DNA from 3 places in the Colwellia sp. BRX8-9 genome. Region 3 is predicted to be linked to each of the others. Evidence: riboswitches for the same ligand, from Rfam matches in the RefSeq annotation. Region 3 holds a riboswitch; each other region holds the start of a gene.
The links. A riboswitch is a leader RNA that binds a small molecule or an ion and turns the genes downstream of it on or off. The one in region 3 is predicted to bind cobalamin.

Region 1: linked by a shared signal. The riboswitch ahead of H4J70_RS05605 (TonB-dependent receptor) and the one ahead of cobO (cob(I)yrinic acid a,c-diamide adenosyltransferase) in region 3 are both predicted to bind cobalamin.
Region 2: linked by a shared signal. The riboswitch ahead of H4J70_RS05565 (ABC transporter ATP-binding protein) and the one ahead of cobO (cob(I)yrinic acid a,c-diamide adenosyltransferase) in region 3 are both predicted to bind cobalamin.

What each region holds. Positions count from the first base shown of each region.
Region 1 is NZ_JACGVN010000005.1:56,944-61,233, reverse strand. Features, by position in the region: gene H4J70_RS05615 (sigma 54-interacting transcriptional regulator) at 1-821, shown strand, start outside; gene H4J70_RS05610 (MarR family winged helix-turn-helix transcriptional regulator) at 839-1,285, shown strand; cobalamin riboswitch at 1,680-1,851, shown strand; gene H4J70_RS05605 (TonB-dependent receptor) at 1,881-3,944, shown strand; gene H4J70_RS05600 (cadherin repeat domain-containing protein) at 3,945-4,290, shown strand, end outside.
Region 2 is NZ_JACGVN010000005.1:46,551-50,840, reverse strand. Features, by position in the region: gene cobT (nicotinate-nucleotide--dimethylbenzimidazole phosphoribosyltransferase) at 1-458, opposite strand, end outside; gene H4J70_RS05570 (iron ABC transporter permease) at 470-1,489, opposite strand; gene H4J70_RS05565 (ABC transporter ATP-binding protein) at 1,482-2,345, opposite strand; cobalamin riboswitch at 2,491-2,640, opposite strand; gene H4J70_RS05560 (histidine phosphatase family protein) at 2,713-3,324, opposite strand; gene H4J70_RS05555 (hypothetical protein) at 3,396-3,626, shown strand; gene H4J70_RS05550 (TonB-dependent receptor) at 3,732-4,290, opposite strand, start outside.
Region 3 is NZ_JACGVN010000029.1:3,033-7,322, forward strand. Features, by position in the region: gene H4J70_RS18060 (c-type cytochrome) at 1-313, opposite strand, end outside; gene cobO (cob(I)yrinic acid a,c-diamide adenosyltransferase) at 1,337-1,942, opposite strand; cobalamin riboswitch at 2,065-2,209, opposite strand; gene H4J70_RS18070 (M13 family metallopeptidase) at 2,361-4,290, opposite strand, start outside.

The DNA.
Region 1 (4,290 bases), on a different contig from region 3:
CAAGTAAGCGTCATGATAAAAAATTTACGGCAATTAATTGTGCGGCAATACCTGAACAATTACTCGAGTCGGAGTTATTTGGACACTGTAAAGGTGCTTTTACTGGCGCAGATAAAAATCATCAAGGGCTTTTCCAATCAACCCATGGTGGTACGTTATTTCTTGATGAAGTCGGCGACATGCCGATGAGCTTTCAAGTTAAATTATTACGCGCCTTACAAGAAAAAGAAGTGCGCCCAGTCGGCAGTGCCCAGTCAGTAAAAGTCGATGTCCGTATTATTGCCGCTACCCATAAAAATTTACAACAAGCGATCATAGATAAAAGCTTTCGTGAAGATCTTTACTACCGCTTAAATGTTGTGGAACTCACTTTACCAGCCCTGTCTGAACGACGTGAAGATATTCCTTTGCTTGCCCAGCACTTTTTAACAGTCGCGATTAAAAGTACCAGTCATAAAATAAACGGCTTTAGCCAAGCCGCGATGGAGATTTTAATTAGGGCTGAATGGCCCGGTAATATTAGACAATTACAAAATGTTGTTGAGCAATGCGTCGCTTTATCTACCGAGCCGTTAATTAGTGAGAGTTTAATTAATAATGCTTTACGTAATGAAAGTGCACAGCTGCCTTCTTTTCAAGAAGCGAGAGAGCAATTCGAGCGTGACTACTTAGCAAAATTACTAAAAACCACCGAAGGTAATGTTTCACAAGCCGCAAAAATAGCGCAGCGAAACCGAACAGAATTCTATAAATTATTGAAAAAACATCACTTAAATGCCGAATCATTTAGAGTAGATAACAACATTACTTCACAAGCATAGCCGAGCATAACTAAACGATGAAAAGCTTACACTTAACCAACTTTTTTCCTTATCAGCTGACGCAACTACAAGTAAAAGTGAGTGATAATATTGCTGACATTTACACAGGAAGATTTGAGCTTTCTCGTCAAGAATGGCGAGTGCTAGCCAGCTTAGGTAACGGAGAGTTATTATCCGCAAAGCAGATAGGTGAACAAACTAACTTAGAAAAAATGCCGGCGAGCCGGGCAATAACAAGGATGCAAGCTCAGGGATTATTGGTTAAAAACACAGATAAATCCGATAAACGCTCTTCGCTATTAAAACTAACCACGCAAGGTTTGGCGATATATCAACAGTTAATACCTATGGTGCTAGCTCGTGAGCAAGAACTATTATCGGTATTAAGTGCTGAAGAAAAAAATCAGCTAGCTAATATTATTGAAAAATTAACTTTAAAATCAGTGGATATAGCGAATCAATAACAATGACAATTGTCGCTGATAATGACTAGCCAAACTCACCATTAAACAGCCTAGGTGAAATTGGCAGACAATAAATACCTACCGTAGAGCTTAGGTTTTATCGGCTGTTATTGAACGACTCATTATTAATTAAAAAGAAGAAATTGCCGTCACTAAAGTGTCAGTAACGTCAAAAATGCCTCACCAGATCATCGTTAATACCATCAGATAAAATAGTCTGGCAACAAAATTTTTCTGATAATACGACATATTTTACCTCTGAACTCAAAGGGCTGGGTCAAAATATAGAGTAAATGACGTTGCGTTAAACCCGTCGAACGATTAAAGCTAACTAGCCATGAACTATAGATTTAATACTCTAACTGTTGACAAGCTATATTAATAGTCTCAAAATAACGACCATAATTGATTAGGTGCTCAATATTTATACTTTAACAAGGTATAAATTAGAGATAATCGGGAAGTTAGTACATGCTATGCATAATTCTAGCGCTGCCCCCGCAACGGTAATACTTTACGCTATGTAAAGTTAAGCCCGGAGACCGGCCTAAATGATATCGAATGACTTGCAGTGCGGTGGGCGCTACGGAATTTAATGACATTAGCAATAGCTAGTTGTCATGATCCTTCCGTACCTCCCTCAAAATTTTTTGAGGTTATTATTTTTTCTTATTTACGAAATATCTTTGTTCTTTTACTCATAGCGATGCCTGTATTTGCGCAAGTAGAAGACGTGTCAACTGACGATATAGAAGTCATTGAAGTTGTTAATGATCAGTCATTTAATACACCTAATTATCAAGTATTACATCGCGAAAGCTTTATATACTCATCGCAAACGCTTGCCGATATTTTACAGTCGATAAATGGCATTCAAATTCGCCAAATAAGTGGAATTGGTAATCCTGTCTCTGTTTCAATTAGAGGGTCGAGTAGTAAGCAGGTCCAACTTTATATTGATGGTCAACTGATTAACGATAGCCAATTTGGTGGTTTTGATTTAAACCAGATACCCACAGAACAAATTGAAAGTATTGAAATCAGTAAAAATCAAGCGATTGGTACCGGCGCTACCCCTATAGGTGGTGTTATTCGCATTAACACTTACAACCCCACTGAAGACTCCAGTAAATTAACCTTGGCCACCGGCTCATTTGGCTATCAAGAAGTTAATGCGCTTTATAATAAAGCATTTAAAACTCACAGTCTGTCTTTTGGTGGTCATTATATTAACAGTGACAACGATTACGATTTTATCGTTCCAGCGGGCTTTAGTAGTAGTGATACGTCTGACAGACAAGCATTAAGAAATAATGAGTTTACAAAGAAGTCTTTTTTTATAAACGACATATTCCAATTTAATCAACATCAGATCAGGGTCAATGTACAATATAACGATCAAGAAAAAGCCCTGCCTAATTACCAAAACAACTCCCCTGAAAACAATTCGACGTTAAACTCTGACAACTTACGCTATAGCTATCAACATCAATGGTTAACCAAATCCCCTTGGCTAAATTCAATTGAATTTGAAGCCTACGCTGAAAATAAAGATGAGCGTTATATTTCAAGTCCCGACTCGATAAAACTTGATATCAATGATTATGAAACAACAAAAAAACATATCGGCTTTAAACCTTACCTTACATGGAACGAGTTTAATCTAGTGCCATTTGTCAGTTTTAATAAACAAAATTTCAGCTCTGTTAGCGAACACAACGGAAAACCAACACAATGTAATGGTATAGCGTCATGTGATATTTCAGCAAAACAAGAACAACTCAACATAGGCTCTCGCATTGAGTGGCAACCCGAGTCACTCCCCATAGAAGTGTATGCATTGTTGAGTAACCTACAAGAGAAAAATTCAAACATAGCGATTAATCAATCCAGTGCAGCTAAGTTTGTAGCCAATGATAATTATCAAACAACTGAAGTCGGGTTAAGCTTTAAGCAAGGTAATTTAAAAGTTACCAGTAACTTAAGTAATGGTGTTAGAACACCGACATTATACGAATTATTTGGTGATAGAGGCTCCTTTAAGGGTAATGATAATTTATTGCCAGAAGAAGCAAAAACACTCTCAATGGGGGGGCAGTACCTTTACAAAAGTTTGTCTATATCTTCATCTATTTACCAACAAAAATTAGAAAATTCAATTGTCGCCATTTTTAACTCAAGTAATGTCGGTAGCTATAGAAATGTCAGTAATGCAGACTTGTTAGGCATTGAAATTCAAACAAATTATCAATTATTAACACAATTATCTTTCGCGCTACAAGCCAATATTATAGACAGTGAAACCACATCAAAATTTGTCGCATTTAATAAGAAGAAACTACCTGGTATATATCATCAACAGTACAGCGTAGCGTTGAAATACAAGGTGAATTCCGCATGGAACATGTCATTTAAAGTAAGTAAAGATAAAGACTTGTACTTCAATCTCATTAACAGAATTCAAAATAATAACGGTCATGTAGGTAATGGTAATCCAGCCAACCGCACCGTATCAGATTTTTCAGTCAACTGGAAAAAAGGCAAACATAGAATATCTTTTGCCGCCAATAATTTATTTAACGACAAATACCAAGATCTTGCGAATAGAACATCGCAGGGTCGTAGCTTAAAAATAAAATACACAATTAAGGGATTTTAAATGTTAACTAGCTTTAAAAAACACATATTACCATTAAGTTTAGTACTGAGCACTGTTGCTCTTGCAGGCTGTGGCGGAAGTTCAAAAAGTAATGTCGCACCAATAGTTACCGGCGCAAGTAGCCCAACGATAGAAGAAAACACAACATCAGTTGGCACCTATAATGCTACTGATGCCGATGGAGACGCTATCGTACTTTCACTTACGGGTGATTCAAGTGGTTTATTTAGCATCACACAAAGTGGTGAATTAAGCTTTATAGATGCTCCTGATTTTGACAGCGGTGAAGTCGGTCCTTTCGCTGTCACAATTGTTGCAACGGATGACAGTAAAAAGAACTTAACCG
Region 2 (4,290 bases), on a different contig from region 3:
AAACCGAGTTCAACTTGCGCTAGACTCATCGCTGGTGCGATATTTAATGGTGCGGTGATATTGCCTAAACGTTGATTGATAACGCCTGAACAATTATCAATTGGCGATAAAATACCCGCATCTACCACACTTAACTGCCAACCAAGCTGCTTACAAAAGACATTAATCGCCGCGCCACCGCTGGCAAAATTAGCCACCATTTGTGAGGTCACTTCACTCGGTGCAATAGAAACACCTTGCGCTGCGACACCGTGATCACCGGCAAATATAAATAAACTAGGATGTTTTATACTCAATGATTGTCGGTCAATATTTACTGTTGATAACTGCACAGCGGCAATAATTTTAGCGGTATCTTCTAGTTGGCCTAATGCGCCGAGTGGTTTAGTTTTTCCATCGATAGTCGACTGGATCTGTTGATTAAACACATCAGTTACTTTTTTAATAGCAAAGTTCATCAATAGCTCCTTTAAGCTTTATTTTTGCGAAAGTACAACAAGGATAAAAAGAATAAGCTCCCCAAAGCAGAAGTGATAACACCTACGGGTAGCTCTTGGTTTTCTAGTACAACTCTCGATAATACATCCACCCAAATCATAAAAATACCACCGACTAAAGCCGTTAACATAATGCCAAAAACAGTACCTTGAGAAACAAAAAATCGTACAATATGGGGTATCATCAAGCCAACAAAGCCTATACCACCACACAAAGAGACTAACGTTGCGGTGATCAGTGAACTCAGTACCAACATCACTAAGCGAAAGCGGTTAACATTAATACCTAAGGTTGTAGCACTTTCATCGCCTAACAACATTGCATTCAGTTGGCGTCGATACGCTAACATCATAATGACACAGCTAATAATAACGACCGCGGGAAACCATAAAATAGACCATTGCGCACGCGAAAAACTGCCCATAGTCCAAAATAATATCGCCGTAACCGCTTGTGGATCGGTATGATAAAGTAACAAGCTAGTAAACGAGCTGAACAAAAACGATAACGCTACGCCAGCCAATAGCATAGATTCAACTTGTTGACTTTGCCGACGACCAGAGATCATTAGCAACATTAGCATCGCCACTAAACTGCCCGCAAAAGCCGCGACAGGTGTTACAACAGAAATAGTGCTGCCCAATAAAACAATAGATATAACGACTCCTAAAGAAGCCCCTGAAGAAATACCAAAAAGATAAGGGTCGGCTAATGGATTTCGCGTTACCGTTTGTAAAATCAGCCCAGAAACCGCTAAGCCACAACCCGCTAAAAAAGCTAAAATAGCGCGCGGCATACGTAATTCCCAAATAATACGCTCATAAAAAATCACCTCGCTCGCGTCTTTATCTGTGGATAAACTAGCCAGTAGACTCGAAGTAACATCGCTAAAACTAATATCTGCAGCACCTAAAGATAACGACGCAATAAAGCTGATAACACCAAAAGCTAAGGTCAGAAAAATAATCCACGAATGATTGACCTTAAACATGAGGTAACGCTCTACTTTCTGCCGTTTTTTCTTGAGTATCGTAGCCATAGAAATAAGAAATATGAGGAACCTTATGTTGTGGATGAAGAGAGACTTGCGCGCAGACACCAAATACATTTGATAACATTTCAGAGGTGATCACCGCTTGTGGTGACCCTTGCTCAACCAGTTTACCTTTATCTAACACCAGCAGTTGATCGCACATCGCACTGGCAAGGTTTAAATCATGAAAAGACGCAATAACCGTGATGCCTAGCGATTTAGCTAATTCAATAACCTGAATTTGGTAGCGAACATCAAGATGACTGGTTGGCTCGTCCATAATAAGTAAGCTGGGCGTTTGCACTATAGCACGAGCTATAAGTGCGCGTTGTTTTTCTCCACCGGATAAATGTTCAAAATTTTGTAAGTTTTTATCCACTAAGCCAACTTGCTTAATAGCACGGTCTATCTTAAGTCGGTCGCTGGCTTGTTCACGGGTAAATAGACCTTTGTGTGGCAGTAAACCCAGCGCAACAACGTCATGAACAGTTAAGTTAAAATGGGTGGGTGTTTCTTGTAAAACTACAGCGATATCTTGAGCATATTGATAGGCGTCATACTTTTGCCAAATATCTTTTTGATTAAATTGCACCAAACCAGAATCAGGTTTTACGTAACGATATAAGCAGCGAAGTAAGCTAGACTTTCCGGCACCATTAGGCCCTAAAATACCAGTAAAACTGCCTTTTTTAATGGTGAAAGAAATATCATCTAAAATAAGTTGGCTGTCGGCATGCCAAGAAAGATGCTGCACTGAAAGCAATGCGGTATTAGCGGTATTTATTGATGAGGATTGATCCTGGCTACTATTCAAAAATTGCTACTCACATACTATTGACACTTAAGGAGCATCAAACAGAGCACAATCAATCTCTTAGTATATGAAAAACTCAAGAGTCGACAATACAATGTTCGAGTAAACCCGCTCGACTTTGTTGGTTTTGCCTGTCATTTTGATAGGCAAATGACTCTAAATTAATGGGTATCCTGACTTAAGCTTTATGGTTATTAACTACCACTAAAAGGCTTTTACAGTTGCGGGTACAGTTGCGGTTTTTCACCACATTCCCACATTAAAAATGAGTTATATAATTTTGTTTGGAGATTATCGTCTGCTCACTAAAAATAGCAAGGTTTAATTGCCAATAACACCGAATTCATTGACTTATCGAGGTAACTTATCACCACACTATTTTTGGCCAATCAACGCCACTATCATCAGTATAAATATTAACTTTAACTAGCCCTGCATAAGGAATATCAATATGACTCATGTGAACCGTGCCCGGCATAGGCAAATTAAGTACACGCGCAATTAAGTGTTTGATAACACCACCATGCGCAACTACCAAGGTATTTCCTTCGGGTGCGTCTGCGAGCCATTCTTGCCACCAAGTATCGACACGCTTAACAAAATCAGCCATAGCTTCACCATTAGGCACAGTATGCTGCCAAGGGTTTTGCCAAAAATCACCCAGTGAAGGCTGCAGAGCACTGGCTTTTATCTGCCACAAGGCTTGATAGGTTTGTCCATCCCAATCACCAAAATTCATTTCTTTAAGGTTATCGCTTAATTGGAGATTAATGCTGTATTTTAATGAGTATGCTTTGGCAAACACCTGACAACGTTGCAAAGGTGAACTGATACAAAAGGATATCTCTGGTAATTTTTGGCTAACGTCCCACAGCTGTTGCAAGCCATTTTCAGAAAGTGCGACATCTGTTTTACCGGCTAAAATACCCGGTGTAGCAATTTCACCATGGCGTAATAAATATAAAGTCCGCTGTAGCAAAGCATTACCTCTTAATATATATAGTGTAAAAAAGCATAGCGTAACCTTAAATTCAACATTGCGTAAGTACTATGACAAATAGCTGTGCACTTATAAACAACAGCACAGGAGTCAATGTTGTTCACTTTAGCGAAAGTGAGCACTTAACTATCTTGCCATTTAGCCTCTCGTTAACCGAAGAAGCGCACGTTTTAACCTCTTCCTTTCCTTTCATGATGAGGCCTAGATTTAAAGCTGAAATACCTGCTAATTCGTTTGGATCTTGTGATACTGGTGGAAACCAAGGTGGTCCTCCCCCTTAATACTTTAATGTAATAGCAAGAAGTGCCTAAATTCATCTATAAAAAAGCCGCTCAGTTTACCTGAACGGCTTGGCTAATTTAAATATGTTTAACTTTACTATTTAATTAGAAACTATAACGAGCAGTCAGTGTAATTCTACGTGGAGCTTGGTAGTTTACCGGTGTCGTATAGTTAGGGTTAGGCAGTCTCGATGAAGCCGAGCCTACGTCACCTGTTTCATTGTATTCAGTGACTTCTTGAAAGTTAAAGGCATTTCTGACATTGACTTTCACGGTTAAGCCATCAACATATTCCGGCTTATATGTTAAACCTAGGTCAACATTTTTAACCCATGGAGTACGGCCTTGATCGCCACGATTACCTAAGACACCACCACAGTAAAACGATGAAGCACCGTAATTAGCTAAACCGCCAGCATCAACACCTAACTCATCTCTAAGTTCGTCAAGCGGAATAAAACCAACACAGTTTCTTGGACGACCAGATTGTAAACTGAAATTAGCAGATACTGAAATCTCATCATTAACTTGGTATGCACCAAAAGCTTTAAAGGTGTGACGACGATCATTGGGTAAAGCACCATAGGCACCATGCTGAAATAATGCATTATCAATGTCTTGTGTTAAACCTGCATCCTCTTGCTCTAGAGTCGAGTTAACATAA
Region 3 (4,290 bases):
TTAGCTTAGGCGAATGCGGGTTGGAGAATTTATGAGATGGATTAATTATTGAAGTAACTAATTCAGCGTAAGTTATGATTTTAGTTTTCTCACCCCCAAGGGAAACAGAGATATCTTGTTGTTTTACAATACTTGAGTCCTCAACACCTTTTAGTGTGTGGCACGCTAAACATTGGTACTTTAAGAAAACTGTTTTACCTGTTTCAATATTACCTTTAGGCAGGCTAAATCCTCGTGGGGAATCAACCCCTTTATCACAACTGAATAGCGTTAATGACAAAACGATAAGTAAAGTGAATAGAATGTATTTCATTGTTATTCCTTAATTACTTTTTTAAGTTGAATTAATTAAAGCGCTGATCAAAACCATGAGTAAAGTCACACTAGTATTAGAATTTTTTCTTGCTTATTGATATCTACAAATTGTATAGATAAGCATTTTTCTGGTGATATCAAAGACTCTTCTGGGATAGCAGTACAAGTTAAAAAGCAGATAATTCCAAAAAAATTACACATAGCGCTTTCCACTATTAGGTTGATTTTTAGTCTAGTTGTTCTTATTTGAGGATTCAATTTTTCTTGGGAATACGTTGATATAGATCAATGATGTAGACGTTAATGAAAAACTAACAGCTTATGAATGAAGTAGGTAAATAACTTTGTCTATCCGATAACACTGAATAAATCATTCAGTGCGCAGCGCTTCTATGGGGATTAATTTAGCGGCACTTTTTGCCAGATGAATGCCAGCTAACAAACCAATAAGGGCAGAAAAGCTTAACGAACCTTTAATACATAAATATTAAGGTCAACTGATAGCGCAGGCTGTGTGAAAACTATTTTGAACTTGCGTAATTTGGAAATATCAACGACAAAAGACTCTGTAGATTTAAATCTGTAGTAAGTTTGGTGTCAAACTACCTTTGAATTTACATAGCGTTGCATAAAAATTGTAAGCTGAGTGTTTTCACACAGCCTGAGCGAACAGTCTACCTAAAGAAAAACCAAAAGCTAACTTCTGCAATACTTATCAAAGTAAGCTTTAATTATTAGATGATGAACGACCGCTGTGGTGGCTAAGCGGACTACTTATTAAAATTAAGATATGTCGTCTTTGTAGTAAAAGTGATCTGAAGAGATCAATCTCAGACATTATGCGTGTAACACATGAAAGCTCGATTTTAGGTTGTCATTTCGCCATGCTGATACTGAAATAAATTCAACATGACGGAGTTGTTATCAACATGACGTAGTTGGTATCAACATGACGTAGTTGTTATCAGCATGACGTAGTTGGTATCAACATAACGTAGTTGGTATCAATATGGCTGAGTTATTACCAATCAATACCTTTTTGTGCTTTTATATTATTATCAAAAGCATGTTTAATCGATTGCACTTCACTAACTGTATCAGCTAATTCTAAGAGTGAACGATGTGCGCCACGGCCTGTGGCTATTACATGTTGCATAGGCGGGCGATTAGCGATGGCGTCTAGTACTTCATCAAGATCAAGGTATTTAAACGACAGCATGTAAGTCAGTTCATCAAGTAGCACAACATCAACGGTTTCGTCAGCTAATAGTTTCTTTGCTTCTTTCCAAACAAGTTGAGCAGCGGCAATATCGGTTGATTTATCTTGTGTATTCCAAGTAAACCCTGTTGCCATCACGTGAAAAGGTACGCCGAGCTTTTCAAGGACATTTCTTTCGCCACAAGCCCAAGTGCCCTTTATAAATTGAATAGCTGCAGCGTTTAAACCGTGTCCTACTGCGCGAGTTAGTGTGCCAAATCCTGATGTTGACTTACCCTTACCGTTACCTGTAATTACAATTAATATACCGCGTTCATCAGTGGCAGCATCAACTCTTGCATCAACTTTATCTTTTACTTTTTGCATGCGTGCTTGGTGTTTTTCACTTTTTTGTGTTTCGTCAACCATGAGTATTCCTATGGGTAATTATAGTTTTTTTAAAGAGGAGAAAAGGCAAGGCTAACGTTAAGGGGGTCCCTTAAAAAATAGCAATTTACCGTGTATTCCCGCACGATTTTATTGATGTTAATGGTGGTGATCTTATTGTGGATAGGTATGCTGACTCATTGGCAACTCTTAAGTCACTACAATTTACAGTTGCGGGAACAGTCAAGGTTTCTCACCTTATTCCCTAAACACATTTACGTTGCGTTAGTTTACGAGATTTATAATTATTTACAATATCTAGCGGTATTAAACATCATTGATTTTATGTTTTTGATAAATAGAATCTAAGGCAAGGAATTTTCAGTAATAAAAATGCCAACAATACTTGTTGGCATTTTAGTGTTTTCTAATAATAACGTTATTTAACTAAGCCATTGGCTTACCAAATTTTTACACGTTTCTCAGGGGCGATATACATAGCATCACCTTCTTTAACGTTAAACGCTTTGTAGAATTCAGGCATGTTAGATAAAGAGCCTAATGCACGGAACTCACCAGGTGAATGAGGGTCAGTTGCTACTTGATTACGTAATGATTTCTCAACCTTTTTTCCACGCCATACTTGAGCAAAGCCCATGAAGAAACGTTGATCGCCAGTTAGTCCGTCAATTACCGGTGCTTCTTTACCATTTAATGAGGCAATATAAGCTTTATACGCGATAGTTACCCCTGATAAATCACCAATATTCTCGCCCAGTGTTAAAGAACCGTTTACATTTAAGTCTTCAAATACTGAATAGCCATCGTATTGTTTTACCAAGTCATCGGTGCGAACTTTAAAGGCCGCTAAATCTGCTTCAGTCCACCAGTTACGCATGTTACCGTCGCCATCATACTTACTACCTTGGTCGTCAAATCCGTGACCCATTTCATGACCGATAACCGCGCCAATACCGCCATAGTTAACCGCATCGTCAGCAGCTAAGTTGAAAAATGGTGGTTGTAATATGGCTGCAGGGAAAACAATTTCATTCTTAGTTGGATTGTAATAAGCATTAACAGTTTGCGGCGTCATGCCCCATTCTTGCTTATCAATTGGACCACCTAACTTAGCGACTTCTTTTTGATGAGAAACACTACCAGAACGCATTTTATTGCCAACTAAGTCATCACCTTTAATAACAAGTGCGGAGTAATCTTCCCACTTATTTGGGTAACCAATTTTAGGATCAAAGCTTGCTAGTTTTACATGGGCAGCTTTTTTAGTTGAATCAGACATCCACTCTAGTTCATCAATACTTGCACCATATGCTCCGCGTAAGTTTTCAACAAGCTGTGTCATACGGGTTTTAGCTTCAGGCTTAAAGTGACGGCTCACATAAACTTTACCAATAACCTCACCTAAATTGCTGTTAACTACGCCAACACCACGCTTCCACATTGGACGTTGTTCTTTTTGTCCTCTTAACTGCTGAGAATAAAAGTCAAAGTTTTCATTATCTAAGTCAGCGGTTAAAGAACCAGCAAAGTTACTTAAGGTATGGAAAGTTAAGTAAGTTTGCCAATCAGCTAATGAGGTTGCTGCAAATATTTCGCCAAAACCTTTAACAAATGAAGGTTGGTTAATAATGATGTCTTTTTGCGCTGATACGCCTTGAGCAGCAAGGTAAGCATTCCAGTTAAATGCATCAGTAACTGTGTTTAAGTCAGCGACATCGAATTTATTGTAAGTTTTACTGCTGTCACGAGTTTCAACTTTTGTCCAATGAAAACCTGCTAATTTAGTTTCAATTGCCATGACCGTTTGCGCAGCAGCTTTACCATTCTTCAAACCAGCTAAGTTGAACATATTTTCAATATGAGCAACATAACCTTTACGTAATGCGGCAAAACGTTCGGTTTCATCAAAGTAGTAATCTCTGTCGGGTAAGCCTAAACCTGTTTGCCAAATATGAGTGGCATAGCGAGTTGAGTCTTTACCGTCAACGCTGATATAAAACGCTAATGGGCTACCGACACCATTTTTTTGATTTTCACCAAAAAATGTCGCAAGTTCATTCTTGTCTTTTAAACCATTGATGCTATCAAATAATGGTTGGATAGGAGCCGTACCTGCAGTATTACGTGCATCCATGTTCATATATGAACGGAATAAGTCAGCTACTTTTTGCTCGTCGCTGCCCATTTTTAAATTTTCTGTTGCTGCTAATTCTTCAATGATTACTTTTACATTGTCATCAGCTTCGTCACGTAAGTCATAAAAGGCACCAATTGACGTTTTATCTCCAGGGATTTCATTAGCGTTCAACCAAGCACCGTTTACATAACGATAAAAGTTGTCTTGTGGACGAACGGATAAGTCCATTGTT